Regions from separate parts of the Oleiphilus sp. HI0132 genome, predicted to be linked through region 3. Evidence: predicted binding sites of a transcription regulator. Region 3 holds the regulator's gene; each other region holds the start of a gene.

Region 1 (5,561 bases), on a different contig from region 3:
CCACACACTGCCTCTGCCCACCAGACAAGCCTTTCCCTTGCTCTCCTATCGGCATATCCAAACCCATCTCATGAGTTTGAACCAATTCCGACAAACCTGACAATTCCACCGCTTTAAGCAAAGCTTCCTGCGGCACTTCTGGAGCCTTCATTAGAATATTTTCACGCAGACTACCGCTAAACAGGGTAATTTCTTGGGGAACATAAGCAATAGAAGACCTTAGCTCACTTGCGTTCAAGTGCTGAACCTCGAAGCCATTCATTAATAATTGACCACTGTCAGCCCTGCCAAAGCCCAGCAACAACCTAAGCAGTGAACTTTTTCCAGAACCAATCTTTCCAATAATCCCTACTTTTTCACCTGCATTCAAAGATAGATTTATGTCCTTCAGCACCTTAGGCCCACCCGAGTACGAAAAGGATAAATCTCGCACTTCGATACTTGTTATTTTGCCCCCCAAACTCAGCGATTTAGAAATATCTTCTAATTCATCATCACGCCGAGATAAATCGTCCAAGCCCTTAAGCGCTGACCTTGCTTGTTGGTATTGAGATATCAGGTTAGCAATCTGGGACATCGGCGCTAAGGCGCGAGAACTTAACAGCACACAAGCAATCAAAGCGCCTAAACTCAGAGCTTGCTGCTCAATCTGATAAACACCGACAATTACAATCGCCATGGTTGAAAGCTGCATAACGGACGCAGATACGATCGATACAGAGTCGGTCAGATGCTTGGCTCTTACTCCTAGTAGCGACATACGCACCAGCGCTCTCTCCCACAAGCCCTGCTGACGCCCTTGCGCATTAAGGGACTTGATCGTTTCAATGCCGCTTAAGCTCTCAACCAAAACACTATTTTTTTCAGCGGCTGCCTGCTGCATCAAATCAACCACTTTTTTTATCGGGAAATGCACAACGTAACCATAGAGCAAGAGGAAAGCAGCCGCTATTAAAGGCACCAAGGCCAGCTGCCCACCCACAGAAGCGATAACCAATAGAAAGATAATGGCAAAAGGAACATCTGCGAGCGCTGTCATTGTCGCCGCAGTAAAGAATTGTTTGATCGAGTCAAACTCTTTCACCTGACTGGCAAGTGAGCCCACTGACGAAGGAAATTCTTCGAGCCTGATATTCAAAACCTTGGAAAATAGCTTACTCGACAAAACCAAGTCTAAACGCTTACCGGCCTGTTCCAAAAACACATGTCGAAGCAATTTTACCAGCAGCTCAAAAACGATCACTAAGACCAGACCTGACGCCAAAACCCAAAGCGTCTCGATTGCCTGATTGGGAACTACCCGATCATAAACATTCATGACAAACAATGGCGCAGCCAAAGCAAAGACGTTAATCAATAAAGTAGCTGCGATGATATCCCGATAAACACTGCTTAAAGCTCTTAGCTCCTGCCACATCCACGAAGCAAAACCACTTCTTCTTGGCTGGTCTAAGGAACTGCTCGTATGCGCCTTTGGAAATACCGAAACCAGCTCTGCAGAGATTTTCTCCTTAAGCTCAAACTCGCTCCAATAAGCCTGCCCCTCTCCCTCAGAGCTAAAAATTTTAACGCTATAAGCACACCGGGAAGTATCGTAGCGCTCAATCACGAGCCAAGCCTCATCACTCCCTTTAAGCTGAGCAAGGCAAGGCAAGGCAGCCTTATCCAGATCCGCCAAATCCATTTGGCGGCACTGTAATTTGCCTTGGCTATGAACCGCTCTCATCATACCGCTACTTGAAGCTCTTTCGTCTACGGGTAAGCCGTGCAAAAACACCTCACGTGAACAAGCAAACCCAGCTAGCGCCATGACATGCAGATAAGCATTTTGAAGATAACGCGATACAGCTACTTGAGCAGGCTCTACTGCTTCAGCACTCGATACATTCGCCGCATTGTCATAAGAGCTACTGGCGGAATTATGGGACAAAGAAAAAACCTCAAATATCAAAAATAGCTCATCAAATTGTGAGCTAAACTATAGATGAGCTTTAGAAGCGAAAAGACTCTCTGTTACACTGCTTCTTCAAAGCTTTTTCTAACTATAGCAGTTATTTAACGAGGGTATAGACTGTGCTTACACAAGATCAATTCAAGACTAGCAATTTGTTGATCGCCATAAAGGTTACTTTATTGGCTTTATTGTTTTTCGTCAGCACGAGTAAGCTGTATGCCGAAGAAAGCACCAGCACAACAACCGTCTATAAAGTCACAAAACCAGATGGCAGCATATCGTACTCAGACCAACCACAAAGCAACGCCGTCACCTTGGAAGTCGAACCCGTTCCAACCATACCTGCACTAAAACCAAGCCCCATAAGTTTTAGCTCTGCACCTACAGACGACAGCTTTCTTTACCAGTCACTTGTTATTAGCGCACCAATAGACCGGAGCGCACTCCACTCAGGCACGGGTGACATCACTGTAAGCACCATATTAGAGCCTTCATTAAGAGCAGAGGACAAACTGCGCTTTCTGCTGGATGGTGCCGAAGTTGCATTACAAAAAGGGGCGAGCTTGCTGCTAACAAGCCTAAATAGAGGAACACACACGATCACGGTCCAAGTTATCGACCCACAAAACAAGGCTCTTATCTCAGCCAGTAGTCAATTTACAGTTCATCGACCTATCGCCAGAGCGTTCAAAATTAACTAACACATAGAGAGCACCAATAGGGAACACCCCAAAAAAGCAATGCACAAAATTGGTGCGCACATCCTATCTTCATCTATACTAAACCAAGAGCCCTGACACGCAAGCAGTCGGGAGCTCGCTAAATAGCTACTCTCTGAACATATTCGACGCCACATAAAACATTGGTTTGCTTCTTGCTTTGGCTATTATAGTTCGCCCCAGGCAAGAGCAAGCCTGTTTGCATGTAATTTCGTCTTTCAATGGATACAAGCTTTAATGACAACCAACCTGTTCTCAGATGCCTACCAACAACGCATACTCGAAGGCTTGTCGACTGCTGTTATCCTTATTGATGCAAATTACCAGATTAAATTTATCAATCCTGCTGCCGAAATGCTCCTGCAAGCCGGTTACAAACGAATACTATCCAGCAAGCTAGATCACCTCTTTATTAAACATGAAGAGCTTTTGTTTGACGAGTTCCAGGCCATTATTGATGGCGGGCACTCATACACTCAACGTGACTGCGAGTTTATTCTACACAACGGCCAAGAGCTTCTTGCAGACTGCTCGGCATCAAAGTTCTCTCAAGATTCTCAGGATTTACTGCTGATCGAAATGCAAGCAAAGGATCGTTTGAAGCGGATCAGCCGTGAAGAACAGCTGCATGAGAACCAGGAAACAGCTCAAATCCTTGTTCGTGGCTTCGCTCATGAGGTTAAGAACCCTCTCGGTGGAATTCGGGGTGCCGCTCAGCTACTTGATGCAGAGCTGACCAACCCAGAGCATCATGAATACACACAAATTATAATGAGTGAGTCGGACCGGCTGAGAAGTCTGGTAGATCGAATGCTCGGCTCTAATAAAGCCCTCAAGCGTTGTGAAACAAACATCCACGAGATCCTTGAAAGAGTTCACACCCTGATTCATGCCGAATCTGCAGGCAAAATTAATATTATCAGGGACTACGACCCAAGTATTCCCGAATTCCTGGGCGATAAAAGTCAGTTAATTCAAGCGTTTCTGAACATTGCGAAAAATGCACTTCAAGCACTGTCTGAGCAAAAAGACGAAAATCCTTCACCTCAGATTGTCTTGAGAACGCGAACTCTAAGGCAGTTCACTATTGGTCATACTCGACATCGACTGGTACTAAAGGTTGATATTATCGACAACGGCCCAGGTATACCAAAGGATTCCATTCAGAATATTTTTTACCCCATGATCAGTGGGCGCGCAGAAGGTACAGGTCTGGGCTTATCCATTACGCAAAGCATATTTACCAAGCACGATGGCTTGGTCGAGTGCGAAAGCAAACCAGGTAAAACCGACTTCATTATTTATATCCCTATCGATAGCACGCGCTCACCTAAACCAACAAACGTTTCAAGTATCTCGGAGTAACACTATGACAACAAAGCCACTTGTATGGATCATTGATGATGACCGCTCTATACGCTGGGTACTTGAAAAAGCACTAGCAAAAGAAGACTACGAGCTTCGCTCTTTTGAAAGCGGTGAAGGTGTAGTAGAACGACTTTCTAGCGAGAGCCCTGATGCGATTATCAGTGATATTCGTATGCCTGGCATTGATGGGCTTGCACTACTTGAAAAGATTCAAGCTAATAATTTGCATCGTGGCGTACCGGCAGTTCCGGTCATTATTATGACCGCTCATTCCGACTTGGACAGCGCTGTTTCCTCCTATCAGAGTGGCGCTTTCGACTACCTACCCAAACCCTTCGATCTAGATGATGCCGTCGCACTAATCAAACGCGCCATTGCTCACTCCCAAGAGCAAAAAGCACAGAATATGCCTGATGCACCGGAGCTCAATGAAGAAAATACTGAAATCATTGGTAAAGCTCCAGCGATGCAGGAAGTGTTTCGCGCTATCGGCCGCTTATCACAGTCAAATATAACGGTTCTGATCAATGGCGAATCAGGAACAGGTAAAGAACTGGTCGCTCGTGCTTTGCATCAGCATAGCCCCCGTGCACAGTTACCATTTATTGCCTTAAACATGGCTGCAATTCCCAACGACCTGATTGAGTCTGAGTTATTTGGTCATGAGAAAGGTGCCTTTACAGGTGCTGGAGGACAGCGCACCGGACGCTTTGAACAGGCTGATGGCGGTACACTTTTCCTCGATGAAATCGGAGATATGCCTGCCGATACGCAAACCCGCCTATTACGTGTACTTGCAGATGGTGAGTTTTATCGAGTCGGTGGCACCACACCCGTTAAGGTTAACGTTAGGATTATCGCTGCAACCCACCAAAACCTTGAAGGTCTGGTTCAAGAAGGTAGCTTCCGGGAAGATTTATTTCACCGTTTGAACGTTATTCGCGTTCACCTACCTAAACTATGCGACCGAAGTGAAGACGTCCCCACCCTGGCGAACTACTTCTTAAGCAAAGCAGCTGAAGAGCTCTCGGTCGACATCAAGCAATTACGCCCTGAGACCGAAGAGTACTTAAGTGCCATGCCCTGGCCAGGTAATGTTCGACAGCTAGAAAACACCTGTCGCTGGTTAACCGTCATGGCTAGTGGTAGAGAGGTTCATGTATCAGACCTGCCGCCAGAATTATTAGATGAAGATAACACTGCTCCAACAGCAAGTACTTGGCAGGAAGCCTTGCGAAAGTGGGCTGACCAGGAACTTAAAAAAGGTAATAGTGCCATTCTGGATCAAGCTGTTCCCCAGTTTGAGCGTATTATGATCGATACGGCATTGAACCATACTGGCGGACGACGTAGAGATGCTTCCCAGTTATTAGGCTGGGGCCGGAATACGCTTACCCGTAAAATCAAAGAGCTTGATATGAGCTTTGAAGAGAGTACTGAGGAAGAGGATTAAGCCCCTCCCTCCGCATTACTCTCATATTTTGTAGGCAGCGGGTTCCATCCCGCGCTATGCCCAAACC
Region 2 (5,561 bases), on a different contig from region 3:
GCCAATAGGTAAGACCATCTACCAGAAAATTTCTTAGTATTGAATGTTGATTGTCGTTCAGGGCAGCAATATTACAGTTAATGTAGGATAGTTAGTAAATGTCACAAAATCACACTTTACCACCACCCCTAGCAGGCTTTGAGCATGTGAACAGGTATTGGGATAAGCGAATGAATGTTCCCGCTGCTAAAATAATGCCGGGTGAGTTCTATGTGAGCAAAACTGGAGAAATGATTGTTACCGTACTGGGTTCCTGTATTTCTGCCTGTGTTCGAGATGTGCAACTTGGTATAGGTGGAATGAATCACTTTATGTTACCAGAGCAAGGGGCTCATTCGACGGAAAAGTGGGGAGCTTCAGAAATAAGCAGTGCCTCCAGGTACGGAAACTGGGCGATGGAATTTCTTATTAACGAAATCCTAAAGCTTGGTGGTACGCGTCGAAATCTCGAAATCAAAGTTTTTGGTGGCGGCAATGTTCTTAGCAACATGACTGACATTGGTAAGCGAAATATAGCGTACGTAAGAAAGTACATTTACGAAGAAAATTTTGAGCTAGCAGCGGAAGATGTTGGTGATATATACCCGAGAAAGGTCTTGTATTTTCCCGATACCGGTGCACTTAAAGTAAGAAAGCTTAGAGAAACAACAAACGATACAGTCTTGCAAAGAGAGATTAGCTATAGCAATGACTTGAAGCAAAAGTCCGCACCAAGCGGTGGTGTTGAGTTGTTTGACTGATTCGCGCAGTAATATGTCGTACTTTTCGTGGAGAAGTAGGTTTGAGTAAGATAAAAGTTTTAATTGTTGATGACTCCGAGCTAATTAGGCAGGTTTTATCTGAAATTATTGGCTCGGCACCAGACCTTGAGGTTGTGGCTGTCGCTGAGCATCCGCTTGATGCTCGTGAGAAAATTAAGCAGTTCAGTCCAGATGTACTGACTTTGGATATTGAAATGCCAAAAATGGATGGCATTACATTTCTGCGAAATTTGATGAGATTGCGTCCCATGCCGGTCGTTATGATCTCTACTTTAACTAGTAAAGGAGCTCCGGCTACGCTTGATGCGCTTTCAATTGGCGCAGTTGACTATATCGCAAAACCACAAGGTGGTTCCTGGGATAACCTTTCGGATTATGCGCTAACAATTCAGAGTAAAGTTAGAAATGCTGCCATTGCGAATATGGCGGCTCATGATAGAGTGCTTTCGTCGAAGCAAGCTTCTAGTGAGGCGACAGAAAAACGTAAATTTGACGGGCGAAAAATTATTTGTATCGGAAGTTCTACGGGTGGAACGGAAGCTCTACGTGAAGTCCTGCAAGGGATGCCAGCAAACTGCCCGCCTATTGTTATGGCGCAGCATATACCTGCTACCTTTAGTGCCTCATTGGCGCAGCGGCTTGATGGACACTGTGAAATCACAGTTAAGGAAGCAAAGAGTGGTATGCCTTTGGAGCCGGGCCATGCTTATTTAGCGCCAGGCGACTTCCATTTAAAAGTTTACGAGAAAAACGGGCGCTTGGTTACCTCTCTATATGATGGAGAGAAGGTCAGTGGTCATAAGCCTTCGGTCAATGTATTATTCGACTCAGTCGCACAGCATTATGGGAAATATGCAGTTTCAGCTATCCTAACGGGGATGGGAAGTGATGGCGCCGAAGGTATGGAAAGAATACTTTCAGTGGGCGGTGCAACTTTTGCTCAAGATGAAGCAACGAGTGTTGTATGGGGAATGCCCGGCGCAGCTGTTAAACTTAACGCTGTGCAAAAAGTGCTCCCGATAAATAAAATTCGAGAAGCGCTACTTAAGGCTTGTGAAAGGTAGCGTTAGGAAATATCTATTTAGACAAAGGTGAGGCATAAATGTCAATCACATCAGTACTTTCAACGGATGATAACTCTCTAACTATTGCGATTAAAGGTCGCTTTGACTTTGCTTCGCATCAGAGTTTTTGTGACGCTTACGAAGGAAAAGACAACGGTGTTAGTGAATATCGCATCGATATGCGCGACGTCAGTTATCTAGACAGCTCTGCTTTGGGAATGTTGTTGTTACTTAAGGATCACGCAAAAGAAAATGTAAAAATCAGCATAGTTCACTGTTCTGATGAGGTAAAAAAGATATTCGAGATCTCTAATTTTAAACAGCTATTCGATATTCATTAAATTAAGTACCATTCTCTAAATAGCGGATATTGGCCCGATATTCGCATAATCCTCCCTAAAGCGTAGTGTAATCAAGTTAGACGACTAACTTGAGCGCCTACAATTCGCTTGTCCTAAAGCTATTTTTTCTAAGTCATAATTAATATGGCTTGAGCGAAACGGGTGGTTGTTGTTCATGCAAAATATATCTCTATCAAACCCTGTATCAGCAGGAAACGCACCAGCAGCGTCAACTAGCGGTCCAGCATTGGGCGCGAGCAGCGAACCGGGTGCATCACCCATAGAGGGTTCATTTGGTGCTACATTAACAGGTGTCTATCAGTCTTCTATAAGTCCTGAGAAACTTGATGATATTGCTGCTAAGCTTGAAGCTTTAGGGCTGGATTCAAGCTTCCTGGATGATATCAACGCATTATTGAGTGGCAATTTAATGTCTCTGGATGCGGCACAGCAAGGCATAGAATTGCCGGAAATGAGTACTTTTCTTTCTAACTCGCTGGCAGAGCTTGAGAGTGGTCTTGGATTTTCAAGTGATGACATACCCGAAGATGTGTTGGCATCTTTGCTAAATACGGTAAATGGGATACAACAAGCCCTTGCACCGGTAAGTGCTAACCTTCCACAAGCATTGACTGGGCTTGATTCAGGTGTGGCGCCAGTAAGTGTTTTGCCTGGCGTATCTTTTCAAAACCAGGATGCTAAGAAGTCTCAGGTGAACCTAAATACGGCAAACCAAATTCAAGCAGCTCCGCTTACCAATTCTAATATTGATTCAGGGCTTGGGTTGTCTCCTCAGAATTTGTCCCAAAATGGCAGTGCTAAGCTCAATTTGGAAGAGGAGGTTGTTAGTCAGGCATTGCAAGGTGAATCAAAGTTTAAGGCGATTGCGGATAGTACTAGTAGTGTTGAAAGCATTCTGGAAAAAACGATTGGTAGTGGTGTAGAGCGTTCATCTTCGCTACTTAAAACAACGTTTTCGGAAGTGCAGCAGAAATTAGATAACGCGCCTTACTCGACAACAGTAATGACGGGTTTGGATGAGGTTGAGTGGGGGGAGGAAGTTGGCCAGAAGATAGTTTGGCTTACGGGAAAGGCAATTCAGTCTGCAGAGATCCACTTAAACCCTGCTGAGCTTGGTCCAATTGATGTAAAAATTTCTGTTCAAAATGATGCAGCAGCCATTACATTTAACGCCCATAATGCTTCAGTCAGGGAAATGCTTGAATCTAACGTTGTGCGTTTACGTGAAATGATGGAGACAAACGGCGTTGAGCTTCAGGAAGTGAATGTCGATGCACGCAGCGGTGATGAGCGTTTTGCATCCAATGATCAGCAGCAAGGTTCTAATGGCTCGGAAGATCAGCAAGAAGATTCTGAAGATTCTAGTAGTGAAACAGCTACGACAGAATCGATTTCACGCTCCTCTTCAAATCTCGTTGACTACTTTGCCTGATAAGTTTTTATCAGGCCCTCTTCATTTTCGCCCTCTTTAAGCTAAACTAATATCAAATAGTTAAAGGCAACAGTTAAGCTTCCGTTTAAACGGAGAACTGTTGTTTTTGGCATACACTTTGCTGGATATCTGTAAAGGTGCTCAGCTGCGATTTGATATGACGGGATTTTGACGTGGCAGAAGAAGAAAACAAAACTGAAGAAGAGCAATCTGGCGAAGGTGGTTCAAAGAAAAAGCTAATTATTATTATTGCGATCGTTGCAATTTTAGCTATTGGTCTATCGGTTGGTGTGACGATGTTTTTGCTTGGTGGCGATGAAGACGCACCAACTGAACCGGTTATTGAAGAAGAAGTAAAGGAGCCAGCTAGCTACATTCCAATTAAGCCAGCATTTTTGGTTACGTTTAATGTCGATGGGCGTCAGCGGTATATGCAGATTTCATTATCTGTTTCTAGTCGTGATGCCAGTGCTTTGGATGCTTTAGACCACCATATGCCTTTGATACGTTCACGTTTATTGAATGTATACGCAGATCAGGACTTTCAACAGATTCGCACTGAGGAAGGTAAGTTAGCGCTTCAAGCTCAGACAGTCGAAGTGATTAATACTGTCTTAAGTAGTGAAGAGGCTGGTGAGATAGAGAACGTTTATTTCACTAATTTTGTATTGCAGTAGTTTTGTTCAAGATGTTTTAAGTTATTTGTTTGGTGTTATTTTCGCGACCGTCAAATAGCTTATTTTGTGATTGCTTAAAAATTCATATAGTCAGGTATTAGTGTGCAAGATTTATTATCACAAGACGAGATAGATGCGTTATTGCATGGTGTCGATGATGGTGATATCGACACGGAGGACGATGCCGATGAAGAAGGTATACGCAATTACGACTTAGCGAGCCAAGATAGAATTGTGCGCGGGCGCATGCCTACGCTCGAAATGATCAATGAAAGGTTTGCCCGCTACACCAGAATCAGCTTGTTTAACCTGCTCCGTAGAAACGCCGACGTTTCTACGGGCGGTGTCCAGATCATGAAGTTTGGAGAGTATATCCATACTCTTTACGTTCCTACCAGTTTAAATATTGTCAAAATCAGACCTCTTCGCGGAGCTGGTTTATTTATTTTTGATGCCAAGCTAGTTTTTAAACTTGTTGATAACTTCTTTGGTGGTGATGGGCGTCATGCAAAAATTGAAGGGCGTGAGTTTACGCCTACCGAGATTCGGGTTGTTCATATGGTACTCGAACAAGTCTTTATCGATATGAAGGAAGCGTGGAGCGCAGTTTTCAAAATTGATTTTGAGTATATGAACTCTGAAGTTAACCCTTCAATGGCGAATATTGTTAGCCCTAGTGAAGTGATAGTAATTAGTACCTTTCATATCGAACTAGATGGCGGTGGTGGAGACCTTCATCTGGCCATTCCATACTCTACCATTGAGCCGATTCGCGAGATCCTCGATGCTGGTGTCCAGAGTGATGTTGACGATGTTGACGAGCGCTGGATGACAACTATTCGGAAAGATCTTTTAGAGGCTAATGTGCCTCTTAATGCGACAGTCCTAGAAGAACAGATATCACTTAGAGATGTTGCCAAGCTTGAAAAAGGTGATGTTATACCGATAGAAATGCCAGAGTTTATTACGCTAACTGCGAATAAGGTCCCTATGTTCAAAGCAAAGCTTGGGCAAAGTGATGGTCAGTTAGCGGCGAAAATTGAAGAAAAAATTGAACGACCCAACCTCATATCCAGTGTAGTTGACGAAAATTTGGAAGAAGAAAATGAGTGATAACGAAGATCAAAGTGAAGACGAAAAACTAGCATCTGAATGGGAAGCTGCAATGGAAGAGTCTGGTGATTCTGAAGGCGGCGAAGGTAGTGTTGAGGATGAGTGGGCGGCGGCAATGGCCGAAGCTGAAGCTATCGAAGGGGATGATGCTG
Region 3 (5,561 bases):
GAAATGTCATCATCGAGCAGATTATCCCCAGCGATAAAACATGGAGCATTGAAAGCGATCAAATATCGATAGACCGAAAACAGGCCTTTATCTCATCAAACCAAGCCGTTACCATTAGGAAAGATCAAAGCGTCATTCAAGCAACCGGCTTAAACGGCTGGCTTAATGAAAAACGCATTGAACTCCTTAGCAATGTCAGAGGACAGTATGCCTTCAATAAATAGCTTGCTCCGTGCCACCCTGTTAACCCTTTTGCCTGCTTTTTGTTTTGCAATCGACCCGAGCAGTAAACTTCCAATATCCATAGAGTCAGACCAGGCTAGCCTTGACGACCAGAATGGCACGTCAACCTATACCGGCAATGTCATAATCTCCCAAGGTTTATCTCGCCTAGAAGCAGATAATATTTCTGTAAAGGCGACAAATCGCAGCATTACAACCATCCAGGCCTCTGGCCAGCCAGCACACTTTGTACAACAAGTAAGCGCCGATAGCCCGAACACTCATGGCTATGGCAGCTCTATTACTTATATTGCAAAAGACAACTTGTTACGTTTTTCCGGCCAAGCTAAGTTAGTACAACAAGACAACTCCTTTTCAGGTGAAGAAATAGAGTACGACATTGTACGAAGAGCTATACGCGCCAAGGGAGATCAGACCCAAGGGTCTCGAGTTAAAATTCATTACTACCCTAATGCCGAGACCGCATCGGAAAATACTGAAGTGCCACTAATAAAAGGTTCTCCAGAAAACGAAAACAAACTGCCACTCGAACCTGCTCCAAATGCCGAGTCCGGTGCCGAGCAAAAGCAATAGACCTGAGCAACAATGAAAACTTTAAAAGCAGAAAACCTAGCCAAGGCCTATGATAAACGCCAAATAGTTAAAGATGTTTCCCTGACTATCAACAGCGGTGAAGTGATCGGGCTGCTCGGCCCTAACGGTGCTGGTAAAACCACTTGTTTCTATATGATTGTAGGCCTGGTTAAGCATGATAAAGGCAAGATATCAGTTAATGATACCGACCTATCATCCATGGCTATGCATGATAGGGCACGAAACGGTGTCGGCTACCTGCCCCAGGAAGCTTCAATATTTAGAAAGTTAAGTGTTCGAGACAATATCCTGGCGGTACTAGAGATTAGAAAAGATCTTTCTCGCAGCGAAAGGCGACAAAGAATGGAAGCCTTACTCGAAGAGTTTCACATCACTCACATCAAAGATAGTCTTGGCATGGCCTTGTCAGGCGGTGAACGTAGGCGAGTGGAAATAGCCAGAGCTTTAGCAATGGAGCCTGACTTCATTCTACTCGATGAGCCCTTCGCAGGTGTCGACCCAATATCGGTCAACGACATCAAGTCAATCGTCTCTCACCTTAAAAGTAAAAATATCGGCGTACTCATAACCGATCACAACGTTAGAGAAACGCTGGATATTTGTGAAAAAGCCTATATTGTTGGTGATGGCCATATCATTGCTTCAGGAAGTGCTGAAGACATTCTGAATAATGAAAAGGTCAAACAAGTCTACTTGGGCAATCAATTCAAATTATAAGCCAGTGGCTAGTTCATAGCATTCGATTCGAACAGCATATACAAACAATTAAGCATGACTTTCAGCTTAGAAATGAGTAGCATGCAATTTTCACGTCAACAAGACGATAACTTGATCTAAAACAATTATTTGTAGGCTGGTAACGTAAATATACTTTTATTTGTTTCACACTTTGCTATCTTCGCACTACACTTGTGTAAATGAAGTAAATATAAATACGTTTATTCACAGCGACCATTTCCGCAAAATATAATAAGCGACAATACATGATTCAAAATTTAAGTCTTAAGTTGGTGACATCCTCATGAACATGAAGGTTTCTCTCCAATTAAAGCTCGGTCAACAACTGACAATGACACCTCAATTGCAGCAAGCAATCCGCTTGCTACAATTGTCGACTCTTGACCTTCAAAACGAAATACAAGAAGCATTGGAATCTAATCCTATGCTCGAACTCCAGGACGATAACAACGAGCCTGGAAATACAAGTGATAAACAAGAAAATCAGAATGAAAGTCATCAAAATGATGGCAACGAGTACGCCTCTCAGGACAACCAACAAAGCAGTAGTACAGACACCAGTTCGAGCGAAGCACCTGCTAGTAATGAAGCCGACACGCCTAGTGAAGAGTGGTCAGATACTATACCGGAAGATCTGCCTGTTGATACGGCTTGGGATGACATATATACAAACAATGCGCCCAGTGGTCCCGTTCCCGAAGATGACAACAATGCCTTCGAACAAAGAAACGCTGCTACCGAGTCTCTTGCAGATCATCTAGATTGGCAACTTAACCTTACCCCCATGTCTGATCGCGACCGATACATTGCGATGTCATTAATCGACGCAACAGATACAGACGGCTACCTAACGAATACCGTTGAAGAGATACACGAGGGGCTGCACAACTCAGATGACGAAGACCCGGTTGAATTAGATGAAGTTGAAGCCGTCTTAAAACGCGTGCAGCACTTTGATCCACCTGGGGTATTTGCCAAAGACCTGCCCGACTGTTTGCTGCTACAGTTACGCCAGCTACCAAAAGATACGCCCTGGCTACCACAAGCAAAGCTTGTAATCAGCCACTACCTGAACTTATTAGGATCAAGAGACTACGCTCAACTAATGCGACGCAGCCGCCTTAAAGAGCATGAACTGAAAGAGGTTATCTCTCTAATTCAGTCTTTGAACCCTAAACCAGGTGAATCCATTGCTTCTTCCGAGCCTGAGTACATTGTGCCAGATGTCGTCGTAAAGAAAGAAAAAGGACGCTGGAAAGTTGAGCTCAACCCAGAGATTGCGCCAAAAATAAGGGTCAATGCAAATTATGCTTCGTTTATAAAGAGAGCTGACTCCAGTAACGACAACACCTTTATGAAGGATCAACTTCAAGAAGCAAAGTGGTTTATTAAAAGCCTACAAAGTCGTAACGAGACGCTTCTAAAAGTGGCAAGTAAGATAGTAGCTCACCAACAAGGCTTCCTTGACTATGGTGATGAAGCGATGAAGCCGCTGATTTTACATGATATTGCTGAAGCGGTAGAAATGCATGAGTCCACCATATCTCGTGTGACAACACAAAAGTACATGCATACGCCACGAGGCATATTTGAACTCAAATACTTTTTCTCAAGCCACGTCAGCACAACTACTGGCGGAGAGTGCTCGTCAACAGCGATTCGCGCAATTATTAAGAAGTTAATATCAGCAGAAAACCCTAAAAAACCTCTTAGCGATAGCAAGATTGCCGACTTGTTGAAAGAGCAAGGAATTAACGTCGCCCGCCGCACTATCGCAAAATACCGCGAAGCGATGTCGATCCCCCCATCGAACGAAAGAAAAAGATTGGTTTAATACAATATTTGATAACTTGCTGCCTGCAGCAAGTTGATTTGATAAGCGAAAAGTGAGTCAATATTCAACTCTCGCTAAAAATAACGATGATAGGAGAATACTATGCAATTAAATATCACTGGCCATCATGTAGATTTAACTGATGCACTTAAAGAATATGTGAAAACCAAATTGCAAAAGCTAGAGCGCCATATTGGCGGCATTAGCAACGTACAGGTAACCCTTTCTGTATCGAAACAAGCACATATTGCTGAATCAACGCTACATATCGCTGGTGCAGATATCCACGGCCACGCCGAGAACGACGACATGTATGCCGCTATCGACCAGCTAGTTGATAAGCTAGACCGTCAAATTCTTAAGCACAAGGAAAAGAAAGTTGACCGCGCACACGGCGCAGCAGCACGCTAGTTATTAGCGATCTTTAGAGTCGAAAAATGTCTGAAAATAAAATTACTATCGAGGCCATCTTGTCACCGGAGCTAACCCAACGCGGTTTGCCCGGTGGTAGCAAGAAAAAAGTTCTTCAACAGGCTGCACACCTGGTCTCAAAACAATTTCCTCATCTTGATGAAACTGAAATATTTGACAACCTTATTTCTCGTGAACGACTGGGAAGCACGGGAGTTGGGCAAGGAATTGCCATTCCCCACAGCAGACTGGAAAACTGCAAACAAGTTATTGGTTGTCTATTTACACTTGAAAAAAAGATACCTTTTGACTCGATAGATAACGAAGACGTTGATATTCTTTTCGTTTTACTTGTCCCCTCCGAGGCGACGAGCGAGCACCTGGATCTTTTAAGTCAAATTGCAGAGAAGTTCAACAACACTGCTTTTTGCGATAGTTTAAGGGAATCTGCTACAGGCACTGAACTTTATCAGAAAATAATTGCTTAAGACCTACAAACCTTAGAAGCTCAAAATTGCTAGGAACTTCTTATGAAGCTCGTTATTGTCAGTGGCAGATCCGGTTCCGGAAAAAGCACGGCCCTTCACGTCCTTGAAGACATGGGGTATTACTGCATTGATAATTTACCGGTTGGGCTTTTACTAAACCTTGGTAAACAATCACTACAAGGTAAAGATACAAGGTTAAGTAACGTTGCGATCAGTATCGATGCTAGAAATCTGCAGGGTGGAATAGAAGCATTCCCCCAAGTTTACGAGAAGCTAAAGCAGATGGAGATTGATGTCGATATCATTTTTCTTGACGCACAAAGTGAGACGCTCCTAAAGCGCTTTCACGATACTCGACGCAAACACCCACTTAGCAGCACAACACACTCACTCACCGAAGCGATTGAAACCGAAAGAACGCTTCTCGACCAGCTGGCACTAAAAGCTGACCTGACTGTCGACACTACGAAACTAACCCTATACGAGTTAAGAGACCTCATAAAACTTAGAGTGACAGGCAAACGAGAGCAAGAGCTCGCCATACTCTTTCAATCATTTGGTTTCAAAAATGGTGTTCCTAGCGATGCAGATTACGTATTCGACGTTCGCTGTTTGCCAAACCCATACTGGGACCCAAACCTTCGTACTTTTAGTGGATTAGATAAGCCCGTCGTAGACTTCATGAACGCCCAACCCGAATCCATACTAATGAAGGAAGATATCATTAACTTTCTCAGTAAATGGCTTCCTCAATTCAAAGCATCAAACCGTAGCTACATGACTATCGCGATCGGCTGTACCGGCGGCCATCACAGATCGGTCTATATTAGCGAACAGCTTGGTGCGCACTTCAAGTCGCAATTTGATAATGTCCAAATTCGCCACAAAGAGCTACCTTCACCTCACAAAACGTAATAAACTACCCTCTTTTCATTAGCTTAGTAGAACATCCATGCTTTCAGAACAAATCGAAATTATTAACAAACTTGGTCTCCATGCCCGTGCAGCCGCTAAATTTGTCGGTACTGCAACACGCTTTGAAAGCAGTATTAAAATCGCAAAGGATGGCCGAGAAGTCGATGGTAAAAGCATTATGTCTGTGATGATGCTCGCCGCAAGCTGCGGATCTTTTGTTGAAATCAGCTGCGAAGGTGCGGATCAGGAAGAAGCAATGACAGCGATCAAAGACTTGATCAATGATAGGTTTGGAGAAGGCGAATAAGCGCTCACTAAATTTCAAGCCCCCCACTCTT
Region 4 (5,055 bases), on a different contig from region 3:
CTTCGCATGTGAGGGTAACAAGCTGGAAGCCACCTGAGTTCAGTGGAAATAGTATTCCTGCCATAAACAGAACGTCGTCTATTGCCGGTGAAAAACGGTGTTTTATTTTGTGCCCGGGCTCTCCTGTCCATTCAAACCAGGCCGAGCAGGGTACTACGCAACGGTGTAGTGCATAAGCAGAACTAAAGGTCTTCTTGGTGGCGACGGTTTCTGCCTGAGCGTTGAATATGGTGTGATGTGCCCAGTGAGGGTTGATCCCCCAGAGAGCAGGCGTTTGCGATAGCTTCTCATGCTGATAGTGAAGGCAGGCGACCTCTTGTGAAGGGCGTTGGTCATGATTGTTTATGGCATGAAAAAGTATATGAAATGCTTCGAATACGCCTGTATCGACGATCGCTTTGTCTACTTCAAATCTTCCACACATGTAAAGGAGCCTCTGCCTGAAACTAAGCTTATTACCTTATTGGAATATTATCATAGGCTGTGATGAAAAATTAACGAAAAGTCAGAGGCAAATTACTGATTCCCTTGATTTAGATCTGACCTTCAGCATATTTTTTAAAAAATGCAAAAGCAGTGTCCGGCGCTTCTTTAATAAATACGCCAAGCGTGAAGCCGTCCGGAGCGATCGAGGTGTGTTTGATCTCGCCCAGTACTTTGAACTCCATTTTCTTGCCATTGTAGAAAGCGGCAATTTGAAGTAGCACCAAAGCATCTTTTCGGAAGTCTACGGGGCTTACCAGTGAGGTTCCACGTTCAGAGATGTCTTTCGTTTTACATTGAACGACTTGTTTCTTGCGGGTTGTAATTGTTGCACGCCAATGGGCTGAACGCCTTGTGTATTGACGGCGCTCGGCTCCGTCATTCAAAGCTTCCGCCGTAATTTCCTGAGTGTTTTCAAGAGCTTCTGTAATCTTCTTTTTATCGGGCACTATGTGAAACTTCCTGGTCAGAGTTGGCGAGGAGTTAACAACAATAGTCTAGAGCTGCGGAAGTATCAATGTCTTGATAGTAATTATATGTGTCTTTTGTTGGCTGCTTTGACGCAAAAGGCGGGCATAAAAAAGCGCCTACAATGAGGCGCTTTTTAGTTTGTTTAACTCGAGATTAGTCGCGAGTAAACTCTGGGTAAGCTTCCATACCACACTCAGAGATATCAACACCTTCGTACTCTTCTTCGTCAGTTACTCGGATGCCCATGATTGCTTTAAGAACGCCCCAAACAATCAAGCTACATACGAATACCCAAACAAAGATCGTTAGTGCACCAACCAGCTGGCCAGCGAATGTAGCGTCAGCGTCTGATAGAAGTACTGCGAAGATACCCCATAGACCTACTACACCGTGTACCGAGATTGCACCAACAGGATCGTCAAGCTTAAGCTTATCAAGTGTTACGATTGAGAATACTACGATAACACCACCGATCGCACCAATGATCGTTGCTAGTAGTGGAGAAGGATCAGCAGGCTCTGCAGTGATCGCAACCAAACCTGCTAGTGCGCCGTTCAATGCCATTGTAAGGTCAGCCTTACCGAATAGAATACGTGCAACGATCAATGCAGCGATCAAACCACCTGCCGCAGCAGCGTTAGTGTTCAAGAATACGCTTGCTACTTCGTTAGCTACTTCGATACCACCCAGTTTAAGAGTAGAACCACCGTTGAAACCGAACCAGCCCATCCACAGTATGAATGTACCTAGCGTTGCTAGAGGAAGGTTCGCACCTGGGATAGCGTTAACCTGACCGTTAGCACCGTACTTGCCTTTACGAGCACCTAGCATGATAACACCAGCCAATGCTGCTGCAGCACCTGCCATGTGAACGATACCTGAACCAGCGTAATCGCTATAGCTACTGAGGTCGTACATACCGAACACAGAGTTACCACCCCAAGTCCAGCCACCTTCCATTGGGTAGATGAAACCCGTCATAACAACTGCGAATGCTAGGAAAGCCCAAAGCTTCATACGCTCAGCAACCGCACCCGATACGATAGACATTGCCGTTGCAACGAATACGACCTGGAAGAAGAAGTCAGAAGCGCCTGAGTAAACAGAGTCACCGCCGAAGCCGTTTTCAGCAGAATCTGCTAGAGCTTGAGCAACGTCTATAGTTGCAACGCTGTCAGTACCTGATAGGAAGAAGCCGCCGCCATACATGAACTCGTAACCACAGATTAGGTACATGGTGCATGATACTGCAAACAGTGCAACGTTCTTGGTTAGGATCTCAGTGGTGTTCTTGGCGCGAACCAAGCCTGCTTCCAGCATGGCAAAACCTGCTGCCATCCACATAACTAATGCGCCGCACACCAAGAAATAAAAGGTGTCCATTGCATACTGCAATTCATAAATGTTGTTCATTACGTTTTCCATAAGGAAATCTCCGTACTGTATTCTAAAAAATTAGTTGCTTAGTGATGAATGAGATTTAAACCGCATCAGTGCCGGTTTCACCGGTACGGATTCGAATAACTTGCTCAAGCGGTGAAATGAAAATTTTACCGTCACCAATTTTGCCGGTATTAGCTGCTTTGCTGATAGCTTCAACAACTTGGTCAACCAAGTCGGAACCAATGGCAACTTCAACTTTAACCTTAGGAAGAAAGTCAACAACGTACTCAGCGCCACGGTATAATTCCGTGTGACCTTTCTGACGGCCGAAACCTTTAACTTCAGTTACGGTAATACCTTGTACGCCAATTTCAGACAATGACTCACGTACATCGTCCAGCTTAAATGGTTTGATTATGGCAGTTACGAGTTTCATGGATATCTCCTGTGCTGTCGCTGCAATATTTACTAGTTAAAAAAATGTGTTTTAGTTCTTGTTTGCTATTCAAAATGAAAAACGAATCTCTCATTCGGAATAACAAATCTGATCGGTATATAGCAGGGGGTGTGCCAGTTTGAAAAAAAGCTTATATAACAGTTACATAAGATTAAGTGTTATTGTTGAGTGGTGGTTTTGTTGTGGTCTTGTGGTGCGGGCTTGGATTTGGCGCACCATAATGACGCAATATCTGATGCGGGTTGGCGGCGAGCGCATCTCTTTGGTGATTTTTATAGGGGGAGGATCTGATTATTTGAAAATAGATCTGTCCTTTTTAGGGTTGTGGGTTTCGCTGGCAGGGCGTGTTAGAATAGCTCTTTTGTTTGATGTAGAAAGAATGTCCCAGGCATTCCAAGGAGCGTTTGTTGCTTAGCCCTCAAGAAGTACTTAACACCATCCACGAACAGGTTAGTCAGATATTACCTGACGCCGGAAAGTCGGCTCAAGAGGATCTGACTGCGCAACTGAAAATTCTTATTAATGGTGTCATTTCCAAGCTGGATTTAGTCACTCGTGAGGAGTTTGAGACTCAGCAATTGGTGCTGGAAACAACACGCGCCAAATTGGAACAACTAGAAAAAGATTTTGCTGAATTAGAGAAAAAGTCAGCTTGATTTAATGACGAACAGATGGAACTTGTTCGTTCTTGCACTGTACTTATGCAGTGCTTGCACTACTGAGGGGCATAATGCTGCTGATCTAAAATGGCGCAATAGTTAATACAAAGCGTATTAATGAGGCGCTTTCCGGTCTACCTGATACAGCTCCTTACCTTCTTAAACAGATATGAACTTAGCAAAGGAATGCGATGTCGTTATCTATTATCTATACCCGGGCTCAGCTCGGTGTCGATGCACCTTTGGTGACAGTCGAAACTCATCTCTCAAATGGTTTGCCATCCCTAGCGATTGTTGGGCTTCCAGAAATGGCTGTTCGAGAGAGCAAAGAAAGGGTACGCAGTGCCTTAATCAACTCTGGCTTCGAATTTCCGAATCGGCGTGTGACCATTAACTTGGCGCCTGCAGACTTGCCTAAACAAGGGGGACGATATGATCTGGCAATTGCTATTGGAGTCCTGGCTGCGACAGGTCAAATAGACTCGGAAAAGCTTGGTGAAAGTGAGTTTATTGGTGAGCTGGCCTTAACCGGAGACTTGCGCCCGGTTGCCGGTGTATTACCCACGGCTATTGCCAGCGTAAAAGACGGCCGATGTTTATTTATCCCATATGGTAACGCTGATGAAGGGAAAATGGCTGGCAGCGATACAATTTTCCCCGCACGCCATTTGAGCGAAATTTGCCAGCACCTTAAATCACCCGGTGTTTTGCAAGCCCTTTCTTATGAAGAAATGATTTTGGAAGACGAAAAGCAGCCGGATATGGCTGATATTAAGGGTCAGTTCCAAGCGAGACGTGCTTTGGAGTTGGCAGCAGCTGGACGCCATAACCTATTATTCTACGGCCCTCCAGGGACAGGCAAGAGCATGCTGTCCTCTCGCCTGCCAAGTATTCTGCCACGCTTAAGCAATGCTCAGGCAGTGGAGGTGGCCTCAATCTATTCGCTGGCGGGTATTCCCAGAAAACCGGGCTTGATGATGCAAGCGCCTTTTCGTTCTCCTCACCATACAGCTTCTTCCGTATCGCTCGTTGGTGGTGGCGCACAGCCAAAGCCTGGTGAAATATCCTTATCCCATTATGGTGTATTGTTTTTGGATGAGTTGCCAGAGTATGCACGCTCGGTGCTTGAAGTACTTCGGGAGCCGATTGAAAGTGGGGAGATCAGAATTTCCCGAGCCAGTGCGAGCCTGACATTTCCGGCAGACTTTCAGTTAATTGCAGCAATGAACCCATGCCCTTGTGGCTATAGCGGCCACCCTACAGTGAGTTGTACTGATACCCCCCAGCAGATAAGTAACTATCGGCGGAAGTTGTCGGGCCCCTTATTGGATCGCTTCGATTTGCATGTCGAAGTGGCGAGTCAACCTGCATCGGTTTTACTTGGCAAAGCTCAGGCTAGTGAGTCTTCGAATGAGGTACTGGCTCGCGTGAGCAAAGCCCGAGACGCGCAAATCACCAGGCAGGGCAAGCTTAATAGTGCGCTTGAGGGTGGGGAGATTGCAGAACATTGTGCCATGCAAGACGATATGCGCACTTTTCTGGAGTCCGCCATGGATAGGATGGCTTTGTCGGCAAGGGCGGCTCACCGGATTCTTAAAGTCG

The links. The regulator sigma-54, encoded in region 3, starts transcription at its own class of promoters, with help from an activator protein. The targets are predictions, from matches to a motif close to TGGCACNNNNNTTGCTNT.
Region 1: a site for sigma-54 is predicted at 2,818-2,835, ahead of glnL (nitrogen regulation protein NR(II)). Genes of this name have one in related genera too.
Region 2: a site for sigma-54 is predicted at 2,197-2,214, ahead of A3766_RS00325 (flagellar hook-length control protein FliK). Genes of this name have one in related genera too.
Region 4: a site for sigma-54 is predicted at 2,893-2,910, ahead of glnK (P-II family nitrogen regulator). Genes of this name have one in related genera too.

Annotation. Positions count from the first base shown of each region.
Region 1 is NZ_LWGJ01000533.1:295-5,855, reverse strand. Features, by position in the region: gene A3766_RS06390 (type I secretion system permease/ATPase) at 1-1,930, opposite strand, end outside; gene A3766_RS06385 (hypothetical protein) at 2,074-2,655, shown strand; gene glnL (nitrogen regulation protein NR(II)) at 2,911-4,038, shown strand; gene glnG (nitrogen regulation protein NR(I)) at 4,043-5,494, shown strand.
Region 2 is NZ_LWGJ01000014.1:16,751-22,311, forward strand. Features, by position in the region: gene A3766_RS00305 (protein-glutamate O-methyltransferase CheR) at 1-37, shown strand, start outside; gene cheD (chemoreceptor glutamine deamidase CheD) at 99-740, shown strand; gene A3766_RS00315 (chemotaxis response regulator protein-glutamate methylesterase) at 782-1,825, shown strand; gene A3766_RS00320 (STAS domain-containing protein) at 1,864-2,166, shown strand; gene A3766_RS00325 (flagellar hook-length control protein FliK) at 2,342-3,619, shown strand; gene fliL (flagellar basal body-associated protein FliL) at 3,793-4,296, shown strand; gene fliM (flagellar motor switch protein FliM) at 4,393-5,409, shown strand; gene fliN (flagellar motor switch protein FliN) at 5,402-5,561, shown strand, end outside.
Region 3 is NZ_LWGJ01001353.1:7,036-12,596, forward strand. Features, by position in the region: gene lptC (LPS export ABC transporter periplasmic protein LptC) at 1-224, shown strand, start outside; gene lptA (lipopolysaccharide transport periplasmic protein LptA) at 208-816, shown strand; gene lptB (LPS export ABC transporter ATP-binding protein) at 829-1,554, shown strand; gene A3766_RS20700 (RNA polymerase factor sigma-54) at 1,865-3,409, shown strand; gene hpf (ribosome hibernation-promoting factor, HPF/YfiA family) at 3,512-3,820, shown strand; gene ptsN (PTS IIA-like nitrogen regulatory protein PtsN) at 3,847-4,308, shown strand; gene rapZ (RNase adapter RapZ) at 4,351-5,223, shown strand; gene A3766_RS20720 (HPr family phosphocarrier protein) at 5,261-5,530, shown strand.
Region 4 is NZ_LWGJ01001239.1:303-5,357, reverse strand. Features, by position in the region: partial or broken gene A3766_RS18255 (SOS response-associated peptidase) at 1-424, opposite strand, end outside; gene A3766_RS18250 (PilZ domain-containing protein) at 534-932, opposite strand; gene A3766_RS18245 (ammonium transporter) at 1,108-2,367, opposite strand; gene glnK (P-II family nitrogen regulator) at 2,435-2,773, opposite strand; gene A3766_RS18235 (hypothetical protein) at 2,913-3,209, shown strand; gene A3766_RS18230 (accessory factor UbiK family protein) at 3,202-3,450, shown strand; gene A3766_RS18225 (YifB family Mg chelatase-like AAA ATPase) at 3,645-5,055, shown strand, end outside.